Regions from separate parts of the Inquilinus sp. OTU3971 genome, predicted to be linked through region 3. Evidence: riboswitches for the same ligand, from Rfam matches in the RefSeq annotation. Region 3 holds a riboswitch; each other region holds the start of a gene.
What was found. A riboswitch is a leader RNA that binds a small molecule or an ion and turns the genes downstream of it on or off. The one in region 3 is predicted to bind thiamine pyrophosphate.
Positions count from the first base shown of each region.

Region 1: it holds a riboswitch for thiamine pyrophosphate, as region 3 does, so the genes downstream of both, thiE (thiamine phosphate synthase) here and thiB (thiamine ABC transporter substrate binding subunit) in region 3, are expected to answer to the same signal.
Region 2: it holds a riboswitch for thiamine pyrophosphate, as region 3 does, so the genes downstream of both, thiC (phosphomethylpyrimidine synthase ThiC) here and thiB (thiamine ABC transporter substrate binding subunit) in region 3, are expected to answer to the same signal.

Region 1 is NZ_JASATH010000028.1:19,415-24,390, reverse strand. Features, by position in the region: gene mmsB (multiple monosaccharide ABC transporter permease) at 1-618, shown strand, start outside; gene thiD (bifunctional hydroxymethylpyrimidine kinase/phosphomethylpyrimidine kinase) at 650-1,465, opposite strand; gene thiE (thiamine phosphate synthase) at 1,462-2,124, opposite strand; TPP riboswitch at 2,183-2,290, opposite strand; gene rtcA (RNA 3'-terminal phosphate cyclase) at 2,344-3,366, opposite strand; gene AAHM41_RS09795 (RtcB family protein) at 3,456-4,679, opposite strand.
Region 2 is NZ_JASATH010000060.1:14,560-19,535, forward strand. Features, by position in the region: gene AAHM41_RS16770 (phytanoyl-CoA dioxygenase family protein) at 1-245, opposite strand, end outside; gene thiC (phosphomethylpyrimidine synthase ThiC) at 401-2,206, opposite strand; TPP riboswitch at 2,272-2,387, opposite strand; gene AAHM41_RS16780 (CHAP domain-containing protein) at 2,560-3,066, shown strand; gene AAHM41_RS16785 (class I SAM-dependent DNA methyltransferase) at 3,160-4,059, shown strand; gene AAHM41_RS16790 (23S rRNA (adenine(2030)-N(6))-methyltransferase RlmJ) at 4,056-4,880, shown strand; gene AAHM41_RS16795 (hypothetical protein) at 4,950-4,976, shown strand, end outside.
Region 3 is NZ_JASATH010000017.1:11,042-16,017, reverse strand. Features, by position in the region: gene thiP (thiamine/thiamine pyrophosphate ABC transporter permease) at 1-648, opposite strand, end outside; gene thiB (thiamine ABC transporter substrate binding subunit) at 836-1,837, opposite strand; TPP riboswitch at 1,892-1,995, opposite strand; gene AAHM41_RS06535 (peroxiredoxin) at 2,120-2,788, shown strand; gene AAHM41_RS06530 (GmrSD restriction endonuclease domain-containing protein) at 2,873-4,621, opposite strand; gene AAHM41_RS06525 (acetamidase/formamidase family protein) at 4,820-4,976, opposite strand, start outside.

The DNA.
Region 1 (4,976 bases), on a different contig from region 3:
CCGCTGATCCTGGTGTGGTTCAACGTCCAGAAGCGGCGCAACGAGATCCAGCACGGGGTCGAGCAGGAGCCGCTGCTGTTCTTCGTGATCAAGAACGTGGCCACGGTGGTGGCGCTGGCCGGGCTCGGCTATCTGCTGGCCACCTATAACGGCTTGCCCAACATCCTGATCCTGATGGGCGTGCTGGTCGTGCTCTACGCCTTCGTCACCACCCGCACCACGCTGGGCCGCCGCATCTACGCCGTCGGCGGCAACGAGAAGGCGGCCAAGCTGTCCGGCATCGACACCGAGAAGCTGGTGTTCCTGACCTTCGTCAACATGGGGGTGCTGGCGGCGCTGGCCGGGCTGATCACCACGGCGCGCCTGACCTCGGCGACGCCGCAGGCCGGCAACCAGTACGAGCTCGACGCCATCGCCGCCTGCTTCATCGGCGGCGCCTCGGCCTCGGGCGGCGTCGGCAAGATCACCGGCGTGGTGATCGGCGCCTTCATCATGGGCGTGATGAACAACGGCATGTCGATCCTCGGCCTCGGCATCGACCTGCAGATGGTGATCAAGGGCCTGGTGCTGCTCGCCGCCGTCGCCTTCGACGTCTACAACAAGAACAAGGTCGGCTGAGCGGCCGCAGCAGCGGGGGTGGCCGGCTCGGTCACCCCCACCATGCATGGAAATGGTGCAGCGGCCCGTGGCCGCCGCCGACGGACAGGCGGTCGGCCGCGGCCAGCGCCCCGGTCAGGTAGGTCTTCGCCTCGCGCACCGCCGTCTCCAGGTCCGGCCGCTGCGGCAACAAGGCCGCGATGGCGGAGGACAGGGTGCAGCCGGTGCCGTGGGTGTTGCGGGTGGCGATCCGCGGCGCTGCCAGGGTCAGCGACCCCGCCGCCATGAGCAGCAGGTCCGGGCTCTCCGCCTCCGCCAGATGGCCGCCCTTCAACAGCACGGCCCGGGGACCGAGATCGAGCAACGCCGCGGCGATCTCCGGCATCTCGTCCCGGTGCTCGGCCGGCGTGCGGCCCAGCAGGTCGGCGGCCTCGGGCAGGTTCGGGGTAACCACAGTGGCCAGCGGCAGCAGTTCCTCGCGCAGCGCCGCCACGGCGTCGGGATCCAGCAGCCGGTCGCCGCTCTTCGCCACCATCACCGGGTCGACCACCACCCGGGTCAGCCCGTGCCGGCGCAGCGCGTCGGCCACCACGCGCACGATCTCGCCGGTCGCCAGCATGCCGATCTTGACCGCATCGATCCGGACATCGGCCAGCAGGCAGTCGATCTGCTTGGCGACGAAGGCCGGCGACACCAGCTCCACCGCCTGCACCCCACGGGTGTTCTGGGCGACCAGGGCGGTGATCACCGCGCAGCCATAGGCGCCGAGGGCGGAGAAGGTCTTCAGATCGGCCTGGATGCCGGCGCCGCCCGAGGGGTCGGTGCCGGCGATGGTCAGGACGTTGGGGATGGTGCGGGGCGGGATCATCGCGTCCGCCCCTCCGTCACCGCAGCGGCGATCGCCCGGGCCGCCGCCTCCGGGTCGGGCGCGGCGCAGATCGCCGACACCACGGCGACGCCGTCCGCCCCGGCCGCGATCACCTCGGCGGTCCGGGCCGCGTCGAGGCCGCCGATGCCGACGGCGGGCAGCGGCAGCAGCCGGCGCAGCGCCCGGAAGCCCTCGACCCCGATCGCCGGCCGGGCTTCGGCCTTGGTGGTGGTGGCGAAGACCGGGCCGATGCCGGCGTAGTCGGCGACGCCGGTGTCGACCGCCCGCGCCTCGGCCGCGTCATGCACGGTGACGCCGACGATGCGGCCAGGGCCCAGCAGGCGCCGCGCCGTCGCCGCCGGCATGTCGCGGTCGCCGAGATGGACGCCGTCGGCGCCGACCGCCAGGGCCACGTCGACCCGGTCGTTGATCACCAGGGGCACGCCGTGCGGCGCCAGCACCGCCTGCAGCGCCCCGGCCGCGGCGATCAGCCCGCGCGTCGTGGCGTCGGGGTCGCGCAACTGCACCATGGTGACGCCACCTTGCGCCGCCGCCGCGGCCACGGCGGCAACGCCGCGCGGACCGCTCAGCCGCGTGTCGGTGACGAGATAGACCGACAGGTCGAAGCGCCGCCTCGATTCCGGTGCCGCAACAGCCATTCCGCTCCTCCTCCAGTGGAGGGAGCAGTCGGCGATCGATCCTGGGGATCGGGGCCCGATGGGCATCGCGTGACGGCTCCCTTCGCTGGCATGACCCAGATCAGGTTCGACGGGTATGATCTCAGCCCCCCGGATCGAACTTCGGCGGGCACCCCGTGTCACTTCCGGGTACAGGCTCGCAAGCCGGGAAGGCCGGTGTCAAGCGCACCGGCCTCGCGCTCACCGCGCCGGCACCGTGACCAGCACGCTGCGGCCGGTGTGGCGGGTCACCACGATCCGGGCGCCGAGGAAGGCCTCGATCACCGCGATGTTGGTGCGGGTGTGCGGCGTCGGCGGCACCGTGACGAACCGGCCGCCCGCGCCCAGCGCCATCGGCAGCAGCAGCTGGTCCGCCAGATGCGGCCCGACCGGGGCGCGGCTGGCGAGATACTGCCGCACCGCCTTTGCCGTCGCGGCGGCGACATCCTCCGCCGGCAGGCCGGGCTGGCCGTGACCGGTGAAGACCTCGGTCGCGTGCTCATGCGCCACCGTCACGGTCAGGCAGTTGCCCGGCCCCTCCGCGGCGACGGCGCGGACCGGGGCCAGCGCCTCGTCCCGCCAGCGCAGGGCCTTGGCGACGGTCGCCGTCTCCCGCGCCGCGATATGCAGCGGCAGATGGGTGACCACCGCATCCACCTGCTGCGACACCAGGGCGCCGCGCCGCTCCAGCACCAGCGGCGCCGGCTGGCCGCGCGGCATCACCTCGACCTCGACCACGCCGCCGCCCGCCGGATAGAAGCCGTGCCGGCGCAGCACCGCCTGGGCATGGAAGCCCATGCGGTGCAGCAGCGGCAGGAAGGCGCGGTCGGCGAAATCAAAGCTCGGCGCGCCCATGGCATGGGTGCCGCCCTGCAGCCGCAGCCGCGACGGCGCGTTCGCCAGGGCCAGCGGCAGCAGCACGGTCTGCAGCACCAGCAGGGTCGACCCGGCCGAACCGATGGCGAAATCATATTCGCCGGCCGCGACCGTGCCCGGCGCGAAGCCGAGCGCGGTCGAGCCCAGCTCGGCCCCCGTCACCGCGGCCCGGCCGATCTCGGCCGCCGCCTTCACCGCGGTCAAATGCTGGCGCAGCAGCCCCGGCTTGGCGCGCCCCGCGCGGATCCTCTCGATCCGAAACGGGGTGCCGGTCGCCAGGGACAGGGTCAGGGCCGAGCGCAGGATCTGCCCCCCGCCCTCGCCCTCGGATCCGTCGATCGTGATCATGGTCGGTTCTTTCTTATCGTTCTTGTCGGTCGACCACGAGCAACGGCAGGCAGCGGTCCGGCTGCCCGGACCGCTGCCCGTGGCGTTCGCTATCCCTTGACGCAGACGATCTGGCGCAGCGTGTGCACGACCTCCACCAGATCGGACTGGGCGGCCATCACGGCGTCGATGTCCTTGTAGGCCTTGGGCGTCTCGTCGATGACGCCCTCGTCCTTCCGGCATTCGATCCCCGCGGTGGCCGCTTCATGGTCGGCGACCGTGAACCGCCGTTTCGCCTCGGTCCGCGACATCACCCGCCCGGCCCCGTGGGAGCAGGAGCAGAAGCTGTCGGGGTTGCCCTTGCCGCGGACGATGAAGGATCGCGCCCCCATCGATCCCGGGATGATGCCCAGGTCCCCCTCGCGGGCGCGCACGGCGCCCTTGCGGGTGACCCAGACGTTCTCGCCGAAGTGATGCTCCCGCTCCACGTAGTTGTGATGGCAGTTGATCGCCTCGTCGGTGACGCCGAATTCGGTGAAGGCGGCGGCCATCGCCGCCAGCGCCTGCTTCAGCATCACGTCCCGGTTGGCCCGGGCGTAGTCCTGCGCCCAGCCGACCGCGTCCATGTAGTCGTCGAACAGTGCCGAGCCCTCGGCCAGATAGGCCAGGTCCCGGTCCGGCAGGTGGATGAACAGCCGCTCCATCTCCCGGCGCGCCGCGGCGATGAAGAAGCTGCCGATGCGGTTGCCGACCCCGCGCGAGCCGGAATGCAGCATCACCCACACGCGGTCGTCCTGGTCCAGGCAGACCTCGATGAAGTGATTGCCGCCGCCCAGCGTGCCGATCTGCCGCGCTGGCGAATGCCGGGTGGAGATCGCCGGGTACTTGTGCTGCAGCGCGTCGTAGCGCTGCTTGAACGACGAGTACCAGGCGTTCTCCGCCGCGCGCGGCACGTCCTGCCCGTGATCGGCCATCCCGACCGGGATCACCGCCTCGAGCGCCGAGCGCAGCCCGGACAGGCTGTCCGGCAGCTGGTGGCTGGTCAGGGTCGTGCGCACCGCGCACATGCCGCAGCCGATGTCGACGCCGACCGCCGCCGGGATGATCGCCCCGCGCGTCGGGATGACCGACCCGATGGTCGCGCCCTTGCCGTAATGCACGTCCGGCATCGCCGCGACATGCTTGTGGATGAACGGCAGGGTCGCGGTGTTCAGCAGCTGCTGGCGCGAGCCGTCGTCCACGGGCACGCCGCGGGTCCACATCTTGACCGGCTTGGCGCGCGTGCCGCGCGCCGGGGCGAAGCTTTCGGTGAGGAGGTCGTAAGTCCGGTCCATGATGCGTGTCCTTAAGTCCAGAAGGCCGCATGGCGACGAGGGTGATGAAACGCGTGCCCGCCCGGACCGAGGCCCGGGCGGGCTCCTGCTCTACCGCTGAGCTACGGGCCGGTCCCGTGAGGGATAGGCCCGGCGGGATTCGAACCCGCGGCTAGGGGATTAAGAATCCATGGAGTTCCATCGGCATTCGCCATGCGTTCGGGTGCAGCGACAAGGGATGGCGGGATCTCCCGCGCCGCGGCGAACCGCTATGCGGGCGAGGACTTGAACCTCACGGCTTGCGCCGCTACCCGATGG
Region 2 (4,976 bases), on a different contig from region 3:
AAGTGGCGCCGGATCTCCGCGACCCGGTCGGGGGTCATCAGCCAGGGCGTCATGGCGAAGCCTTCGGCGGTCAGGGCCGTGGCGGCGCCCCGGGCCTCCGGCGTGCCGGAGACCGGGCCGCGCCCGACCCGGCCGGCAATCCGGTCGGCCACCCAGTTGCGCCAGGCGACCCGCTGGAACCGGCGCTGCAGCAGGAACCGGGTCATCAGCCCGGCCTTGGCCGCATGGTCGGAAAGGGCTGCCATCGAAATCTCCTCGCGCCGAGCGCCGTCGACGACAGCCCGGGACGGACGCCCGCCCCGGGCCGCCAGCGGTCAAATTCCGCTCCGAGTCCTATACCGGTCGTCTCCGCGCGCACCAAGAATGATTTTCCTCCCGGCCCGCGCGGGCCGCCCGGCGGTCACTCGGCCGCGCGGTAGATCTGGCTGCCGCCGTCGCGGAACCGCGCCGACATCTCCTCCATCCCGGCCTCGGCCGAGGCCCGGATCTCCTGCGTGATCTTCATCGAGCAGAATTTCGGGCCGCACATCGAGCAGAAATGCGCCGTCTTGGCGCCTTCTGCCGGCAGCGTCTCGTCGTGATAGGCGAGCGCCGTGTCGGGGTCGAGCGAGAGGTGGAACTGGTCGCGCCAGCGGAACTCGAAGCGGGCGCGGGACAGGGCGTCGTCGCGTGCCTGCGCCGCCGGGTGCCCCTTGGCCAGGTCGGCGGCATGGGCCGCGATCTTGTAGGTGACGACGCCGGTCTTGACGTCGTCGCGGTCCGGCAGGCCGAGATGCTCCTTCGGCGTGACGTAGCAGAGCATGGCGGTGCCGAACCAGCCGATCATCGCCGCGCCGATGCCGGAGGTGATGTGGTCATAACCCGGCGCGATGTCGGTGGTGAGGGGCCCGAGCGTGTAGAACGGCGCCTCGCCGCAGACCGCCAGCTGCTTGTCCATATTGGCCTTGATCTTGTGCATCGGCACATGGCCGGGGCCCTCGATCATGACCTGGACGTCGTGCTCCCAGGCGATCTTGGTCAGCTCGCCCAGCGTCTCCAGCTCGGCGAACTGGGCCGCGTCATTGGCGTCGGCGATCGAGCCGGGCCGCAGCCCGTCGCCCAGCGAGAAGGCGACGTCATAGGCCCGCATGATCGCGCAGATCTCGCGGAAATGGGTGTAGAGGAAGCTCTCGCGGTGATGCGCCAGGCACCATTTCGCCATGATCGAGCCGCCGCGGCTGACGATGCCGGTGACCCGCTTCGCCGTGAGGGGAATGTAGGGCAGCCGCACCCCGGCATGGATGGTGAAGTAGTCGACCCCCTGCTCCGCCTGCTCGATCAGCGTGTCGCGGAAGATCTCCCAGGTCAGGTCCTCGGCCACGCCGCCGACCTTCTCGAGCGCCTGGTAGATCGGCACGGTGCCGATCGGCACCGGCGAATTGCGCAGGATCCATTCGCGGGTGGTGTGGATGTTGCGGCCGGTCGACAGGTCCATCACCGTGTCGCCGCCCCAGCGGATCGCCCAGACCATCTTCTCGACCTCCTCCGCGATCGAGGAGGTGACGGCCGAGTTGCCGATATTGGCGTTGATCTTGACCAGGAAGTTGCGGCCGATCGCCATCGGCTCGGATTCCGGGTGGTTGATGTTGGACGGGATGATGGCCCGGCCGCGCGCCACCTCGTCGCGCACGAATTCCGGCGTGACATAGTCCGGGATCGCGGCGCCGAAGCTCTCGCCGTCGCGCGCCGCCTGCTCTAGCGTCCGCTCGCGGCCGAGATTCTCGCGGATGGCGACATACTCCATCTCGGGCGTGACGATCCCGGCCCGGGCATAGGCCATCTGCGTCACCGCGGTGCCACCGCGGGCCCTCAAGGGGCGGCGGTCGCCGCGCGGGAACTCGAACAGGTTGGCGGCCTCGCCGGAGCGGCGGCCGTCATCCTCCGGCCGCACCGTCCGGCCGTCATAGGCCTCGACGTCGCCGCGGGCGGCGATCCAGCCGGCCCGCAGCGCGGGCAGGCCGGCGCCGATGTCGATCAGCGCCGCCGGGTCGGTATAGGGGCCGGAGGCGTCATAGACCCGGAGCGGCGGCTCGCCGGATTCCGGCGACAGCACGATCTCGCGCATGGCGACGCGCAGGTCGGGGTTGCGCTCGCCCGCGACATGGACCTTGCGCGACGCCGGCAGCGGGCCGGTGGTGACGGTTGTGGGGATGACGTCCTTGGGCATACACGGCCTCCTCGATCGGACGGATTGAGGGCGTGCCAAAGACGGAAGACTGGAGAAGCGGCTGAGCGCGCATGTGGTTCCATTCCCTACGCCGGCACGACCCGGATCAGGTTCGAAGGGTTCCCACGTCGCAGTTGGTGTGGTGTCTCAGCTCCTTACCGGAGCTCCCCTCGGAACGCCCCGATCAGAGCGCGCGCCGGGATGGGATGTCAAGCGGCAGCTGCCGGACGCCGTGAACCTGGTTTTCCCGGAAGGCCGCCAGCCCTCCGCTCCGTCCCGATCTTGACCGCATTCCTAAAAATATCTACATTCCAACACATTGGGGTGGATTTCTGAGTCATCGGTTGAGAACGATGCTGCGACATGCCTTGGTGCTGTCTGTCGCGCTGGCCCTGGCCGCCTGTGGCGGCGGGCGCGAGATCGTGCGCAACCCGACCGGCGCCGGCGTCGCCCGCTACGTCACCGCCAACGCGCCGGAGGAATGTGTGCCCTATGCCCGGGCCGTCTCCGGCATCCAGATCAAGGGCGATGCCTGGACCTGGTGGGACCAGGCCGACGGCGTCTACGGCAAGGGCGGCGCGCCGCGCTCCGGCGCCGTGCTGGTGCTGGGCCGGTCGGACCGGCTGAGCGCCGGGCACATCTCGGTGGTGGTGTCGGTGCGCAATTCGCGCGAGATCACCGTGTCGCACACCAACTGGGGCAATGACGGGGCGACCCGGCGCCGGATCTACCGTGAGCAGTCGGTGATCGACGTCTCCAGCGGCAACGACTGGACCGCGGTGCGATTCTGGAACCCCGACACCGGCGCCTATGGCGGCGTCTACGAGGCCGACGGCTTCATCTATCCCACCAGTGCCTGAGCTGTCTCGGGTGCCTCTCGACGATCCGGGGGCGCTTCGGCTATAAGCCCGCGCGCGACTGCGGCGCGGCCGTGGCGCATGGGACGCCACAGCATGACCCTTCCCCTCCCCATCCCGGATCCGCGGGCGCGCCGGCGCCTGGAGATCGGCCTCGCCCTGCTCGCCGACGGCCGGCCGGCCGAGGCCGCTGACGCCATCCGCGCCGCCATCGAGATCGCCCCCGGCGACGTCGAGATCCGCTACGCCCTGGGCCAGGCGCTGGAGGCGGCCGGCGGCGATGCCACCGCGGCGTACCGGGCGACGCTGGAGCTGGATCCGGAGGACCGGATGGGCGCCGCGGTGCGGCTGGCGCTGATCGGCGCCGCCCCGGTGCCGGCGCAGCTGCCCGAGGCGCATGTCCGCACCCTGTTCGACCAGTACGCGCCGCGCTTCGAGACGTCGCTGGTCGACGCCCTGCACTATCGCGGGCCGGCGCTGCTGCGCCGTGCCGTCGACCGGCTGGTTCCTGAGGGCAGCTTGGACATCCTCGATCTCGGCTGCGGCACTGGGCTGGCCGGCGCCGCCTTCGCCGACCGCCGCCGCCGGCTGGACGGGATCGACCTGTCGCCCGGCATGATCCTGCAGGCGATGGCGCGGCGGCTGTACGACCGGCTGGAGCCGGGCGAGATCGTCGCCGCCCTGGCGGGCTGGCCGGAGCGTTACGACCTGGTCCTGGCTGCGGATGTCGCGGTCTATATCGGCGATCTGGCGCCGCTCTTCGCCGCCGCGCGGGCCGTGCTGCGGCCGGGCGGCTGGTTCGCCCTGACCGCGGAGTCGCATGACGGGGAAGGCTGGCGCCTGGGCGACCGCCACCGCTACCTGCATTCGCCCGGCTATCTGGCTGCGGTCGCCGCGGCCACCGGCTTCACCGTGACCGAGGTCGAGGCCGCCTGGGCCCGCACCGAGAACGGGACGCCGCTGCCCGGCTGGGTGGCGGTGCTGCGGGCGGCATGAACTACCGCCACGCCTTCCACGCCGGCAACCAGGCCGACGTCCTCAAGCATGTGGTGCTGGTGGCGCTGGTCGAGGCGCTGCGCGGCAAGGACAAGCCGTTCTCCGCCCTCGACCTGCATGCCGGGGTCGGCCGCTACGCCCTGGCCGCCGAGGCCGCCAAGACCGGGGAATACATCGACGGCATCGGCCGGATCGACAGCGCGACCGACGCCCCGGCCGCGGTGGCGCGCTATCTCGAGCTGGTGCGCGGCTTCAACCCCTCCGGCCGGCTCGAGATCTATCCGGGGTCGCCGCGGCTGATCCGGACGCTGATGCGGCCGGAGGACCGGCTGACCCTGGTCGAGCTGCATCCGGAGGATCATGCGAAGCTGCGCGCCGAATTCGCCGGCGATGCCCAGGTCGCGATCCACCGGCGCGATTCCTGGGAGGCGCTGCGCGGCCTGCTGCCGCCGCAGCCGCGGCGCGGCCTGCTGCTGCTCGACCCGTCCTTCGAGCAGCCGGACGAGCTGGCGCGGCTGGCGCGCGGCATCGCCACCGCGCATCGCCGCTGGCCCGAGGGCGTGATCGCCGCCTGGTACCCGATCAAGGACCGGCCGCCGGTCGACGCCATACTGTCGGCGCTGCCGCCCCTGCCCCACGCCTGGGCGGCCGAGCTGACCGTGTTCGACATGCTGTTCCCGGCCCGCCTCAACGGCTCGGGCTTGGTGCTGGTCAACCTGCCCTGGGGGGTGGAGGCGGCGCTGTGCGAGGCCCTGGCCTGGCTGCAGCCGAGACTGGCCCGCCAGGGTGGCGCCTGGCGGCTGGAGCCGCTGCCGGGCTGAGCGGAATCCGGCTCGCCGCCGGGGCGCCGCCGCGTTAGGCTTCCTCCATTGCCAGGGGGAGATTTCACGATGCGATTGTTCGGGCTGGCCGTCCTT
Region 3 (4,976 bases):
GATGGTGGCCGAGGCCGGGCCGCCGCCGAGCGTCAGGACCACGGCGAAGCTGGTGAAGCACAGCAGGAAAACCAGGGCAGCGAGGCCGGGCAGCTGGCGCCGCAGCATCGGCCATTCGACCAGCCGGAACAGGTCGGCGCCGCGCAGCCCCAGCATCGAGGCCAGGCGCCAGCTCTCGGCCGGGATCGTGCCCCAGGCCGCGAGCAGGACGCGCACGGCGAAGGGCATGTTGAAGAACACATGCGCCAGCAGGATGCCGGTCAGGCCGTAGATGTTGGGGCGGATGGTCAGCCCCAGCGCCGCGAACAGGTCGGCGAGCAGGCCGGACCGGCCGAATACGGTGAGGATGCCGAAGGCGCCGGCCACCGCCGGCACGATCATCGGCAGGCCGAACAGGCGCAGCAGCAGGGTGCGGCCGGGGAAGCGTCGGCGCGACAGGGCGCGGGCCACCGGGATGGCGATGGCGACGCTGATCACGGCCGACAGCCCGGCCTGCAGCGCGGTGAAGCGCAGCACCGACCAGAGATAGGGGTCGGCCCAGACGGACAGCAGGTCGAACTCGGACGCGGCGCGGAAGAGGCCGGTCGCCGCGGTGGCGATCAGCGCCAGGATGGCGAGCAGGGCCAGCAGGCCGGGAAGAGAGCTCATCCGGAGGGATCGGCGGACACGTCCGGCGCCGGCTTCCCCCTCACCCGAAATCGCAATGCGATTTCGACCTCTCCCCAAGGAGAGGAGAAAGGGGCGGCGCTCGGTTTCCCTCTCCTCGGGGAGAGGGAGGGGCCCGCCGCGTTGGCGGCGGGAGGGTGAGGAGGTGGCTCGGCCCAAGGGCTCTGTCTTACTTGCTGGTCGCCTGCAGCCATTCGGCGATCCAGGCGGCGCGGTTGGCCGCGACCTCCTCCGGCGGATACAGCAGGGCCTTGTCCGGGGTCGGCAGGGCCTTGTAGGCGTCGGGCAGGCCAGCCTTCGGCGTCACCGCCGGATACATCCATTGGGTGGTCGGCAGCAGGTCCTGGAACGCCGGGCTCAGCATGAAGGCGAGGAACTTGTCGGCCAGCTCGGGATGCTGCGACGAGGCCAGCTTGGCCGCGACCTCGACCTGCAGGTAGTTGCCCTCGCTGAACACCGCGGCGCCGACATTGCTGTCGTTCTCCGCGATCACGTGATAGGGCGGCGAGGTCAGGTAGCTGAAGGTCATCGGCACTTCGCCCTTGCGGAACAGGCCGTAGCTCTCGCTCCAGCCCGGGGTGACGGTGAGGATGCGCGGCTTCAGCTTCGCCCAGGCCTCGGGTGCCTTGTCGCCATAGACTTGCTTCACCCACAGCAATAGCCCGAGGCCCGGCGTGCTGGTGCGCGGGTCCTGGATGGTCAGCTCGAGGTCGCTGGCCTCGACCAGGTCGTGCAGGCTCTGCGGCGGGTTCGGCACCTTGGTCTTGTCGTAGACGAAGGCGAAGTAGCTCCAGTCGAAAGGCACGAAGACCGGGTCGGTCCAGGCCACCGGCAGCGACAGCCCGTCGAGCTTTTGGCCATGCGGCGCAAACAGGCCGGTCGCGGTGGCCTCGGCGGTCAGGTTGGTGTCGAGACCCAGCACCACGTCGGCCTGGCTCGACTTGCCCTCCAGCTTCAGCCGCGACAGCAGGGCGACGCCGTCCTCGACCGAGGTGAACTCGACCGTGCAGCCGCATTCGGCCTCGAAGGCCTTCTTCACCTGCGGCCCCGGCCCCCATTCGGCGGTGAAGGATTCATAGGTGTAGACCTTGAGCACCGGGGTCTCGGCCGCAGCCGGGCCGGCAACGGCGGAGGTCAGGGCCGTCAGCAGGACGGCGGCAAACAGGCGCATCGCGTTTCCTCCGCAGGGTCGAAGCGGGGCGGAGCGAGGGATGTGCCGATGCCTGAGGCGTCGTCTCTCGCTCCCTCCGCCGGCATGACCCGGATCAGGTTCGTCGGGTTGACGCTGACGCGCCTCTCAGCCCCGTTCGGGCACCCCGGCAAGACGCGCGCATCATCGTGGCGCGCTCTGTCTGTGTCAACGAGGTGACAGGCCCCCTGCGGCAAGGCTCCTGGTGACACCGGCCTCGCGACGGGGTAAAATTACACAATTAACGATAACTGGAGGTAAAAAATGGCCGGACCGCTCGCGATTGGTGAGGACGCGCCCGATTTCGAAGTCGAGACCACCGAGGGGCGGATCCGCTTCCACGACTGGCTCGGCTCGTCCTGGGGCGTGCTGTTCTCCCACCCCAAGGACTTCACCCCGGTGTGCACCACCGAGCTCGGCGCCGTGGCCAAGCTGAAGCCGGAGTTCGACCGCCGCGACGTCAAGGTGATCGGCCTCAGCGCCGACCCGGTCGACCGGCATGAGAGCTGGGCCCAGGACATCAAGGAAACCCAGGGTTACGCCCCAAACTTCCCGGTGATCGCCGATTCCGAGCTCGTCGTCTCCAAGCTCTACGGCATGCTGCCGGCCGATGCCGGCACCACCTCGGAGGGCCGCACCGCGGTCAACAACCAGACCGTGCGCAACGTCTACGTCGTCGGGCCGGACAAGAAGATCAAGCTGGTGATCTCCTACCCGATGACCACCGGCCGCAACTTCGACGAGGTGCTGCGGGTGATCGATTCGCTGCAGTTGACCGCCAAGCACAAGGTGGCGACGCCGGCCGACTGGAAGAACGGCGAGGACGTCATCATCGTCACCTCGGTCTCGGACGAGGAGGCCAAGCAGAAGTTCCCGGCCGGCTTCAAGACGCTGAAGCCTTACCTGCGCACCGTTGCACAGCCCAAGGACTGAGGCCGATCCGCAACGCCCCGGGCCCGACAGGGTCCGGGGATTGTCCACAAACTCTATGGCAGCTATCAGCGCTCGGTGGCTCGTTCAAACGCTTTCGCTTGGCCAATTCCGACCCTCGCCCAGTGCCTTGAACGCGTTTCGGATTGCTTCAGCTCGCTTGCGCAGGAAGGCTTGGTAGTCCGATCGGATTTTGCTCTCGCGTTCTGCGGCGGCCTCGATTTGTGCGTATCCACCGACCTTTAACTCATCAAAGGGCACCATGTGAGACCGCAGCCGATCGCGGACCACTGCCTCGCCAAGATCGGCTCGATCGACCCTTTCCGAAAGGTATTTCAAAGGTTCCTTGGCGGAAATGTTTCGGTTGGTGTTCATTGTGATCAAAATGCAGTTGAGTGCACGGCTTCGTTCCCATCCGGGAAGTTGGCCGTCATCGCGAAGAAGAGAGTCCGGGAAGAGGTGATGATATTCCCGGTTCGCTAGTCGCTGGCGCGTGGCTTGATTGCCGTCAGCAATGTCGAATGCGCCAGCCTTGATCGACGCAGCCAAGATAGCGCGCGCAAGAGTCTCTTTGCGTTTTGGCCATCCGGCCTGGATCAATTCGTCGATGGTCGGCAGCGGATAGTCGGTCTCGTTGAAGACCGGTACGGCATTCCGCAATCCGCAGCCGAGAAAGAAGTCCCGGAGGGCGCGATAGTCCTGAAGCGATCGCGTGGAAGAGGCGTTCTCATATCGAGCCGTGATGAAGGACCGCCATACATACGATCGTATCGCCGCTCTTGCGTTGCCGTATTCGTCAAGCTCTCTCGGTAGATACTTATACAGCGCTGCTAGGACCGGCATTATAGTCACGGTCGGAAGACGTTGGTCATCAAAGACGCATTCTTCCTCCAGGACCTGGACCGCCCACTTGATGCCGTCCGCGATCTCGTCCCATGTAGAGTCAATGTCCGTAAGGTCGAGCTGGAAGAAACTGGCTTGGGCCGGAACCCGGTCTGCCCTCAATGCAGCGGTTTGAAGCGCAATTTGCTCAGGTGAGACGTAGCTTTCCAACGCAGGGCACTTCTCCCGCAGATCTATCATGAGGGCATGCATCGACTTGCCGGTGCGCGCCTCAAATTGCGCGACGATGACGTCGAAAGCATTGAGCGGCACAGCGGACGTGTTCATCTTTACGAACACGTCCAACGCCGTAGGAGGCTTCGTTCCGACATCCAATACGAGCATCGGCAAATTGAAGCGCTTCATCTTGTCTTGCAGATCGCGAAGCGCGCCCTCCAAATTCCTGCTCGCCTGCAGGTCGCCATTCACGGCTTGATCGCACCACTGCTGCCGAACAGCGGAAATATCCGATGGCTGGAGCAGTGATACGGGAGCCATGCCGCGCGAATATACCTCAACGGTGTCATCCGCCCAAACTGGGAACCGGCGCTGATCCTTGTTTAGCCACCGCTTGACTCGGACAATGCGCGACGGCGTGACACCATCTTCGTCGGGTTGCGGCTCCTTGAGCTGAACGAAGAATGTCACGTCGGGATATAGATCATGAAGGCTGCGCCATAACGCCGTAAGTCGCTGTTGGCCATCGAGCAGATGTTCGGTGCATCGCTCAACAGGATCAGGGGCACCTGCGAGAGGCCGCGTAACGAATGGCTCCTTCTCACCAATTTCTAGAACGAGGGTTGAGCCGACCGGCAATTCCCGCAAGATCGAATCTATGAGAGCTGCGACGTTCTCATACTCCCAGGCTTCAAGGCGCTGGAAGCGAGGTAGTCGCAACTGGCCGGTTCGAATCCGATTGAACCATGTCTCGATAGTCCGATCTCTTGCCTGCATCCCCAACCCCCAATAGCTCAGAAAAATGAAATGTCCTTCCCAATCAGGGCGGCGCCGTTGCGATCCGTCCAGCAGAACCGCACGGAAGTCGCGCTATGGCGCCGGCCGTCTCAATCTCGGCGCCCATTGAGTTATCGCTCGTGCCGGGGCACCTCCGAAAAATCAATACACATATGAAGTATGATATTTGCCACTAAATCATCGGCTCAACAAATCCTTCGCCATCATCATGTGCACGCCCTTGCAGCCGTTCACGGTCTGGGTGATGCGCAGGTCGCCGGCCAGGCTGCACAGGGTGTAGGCGTCGTAGCGCGACAGGCCGGCGGTCTCGCCGAGCAGCACGATCATGTCGCGC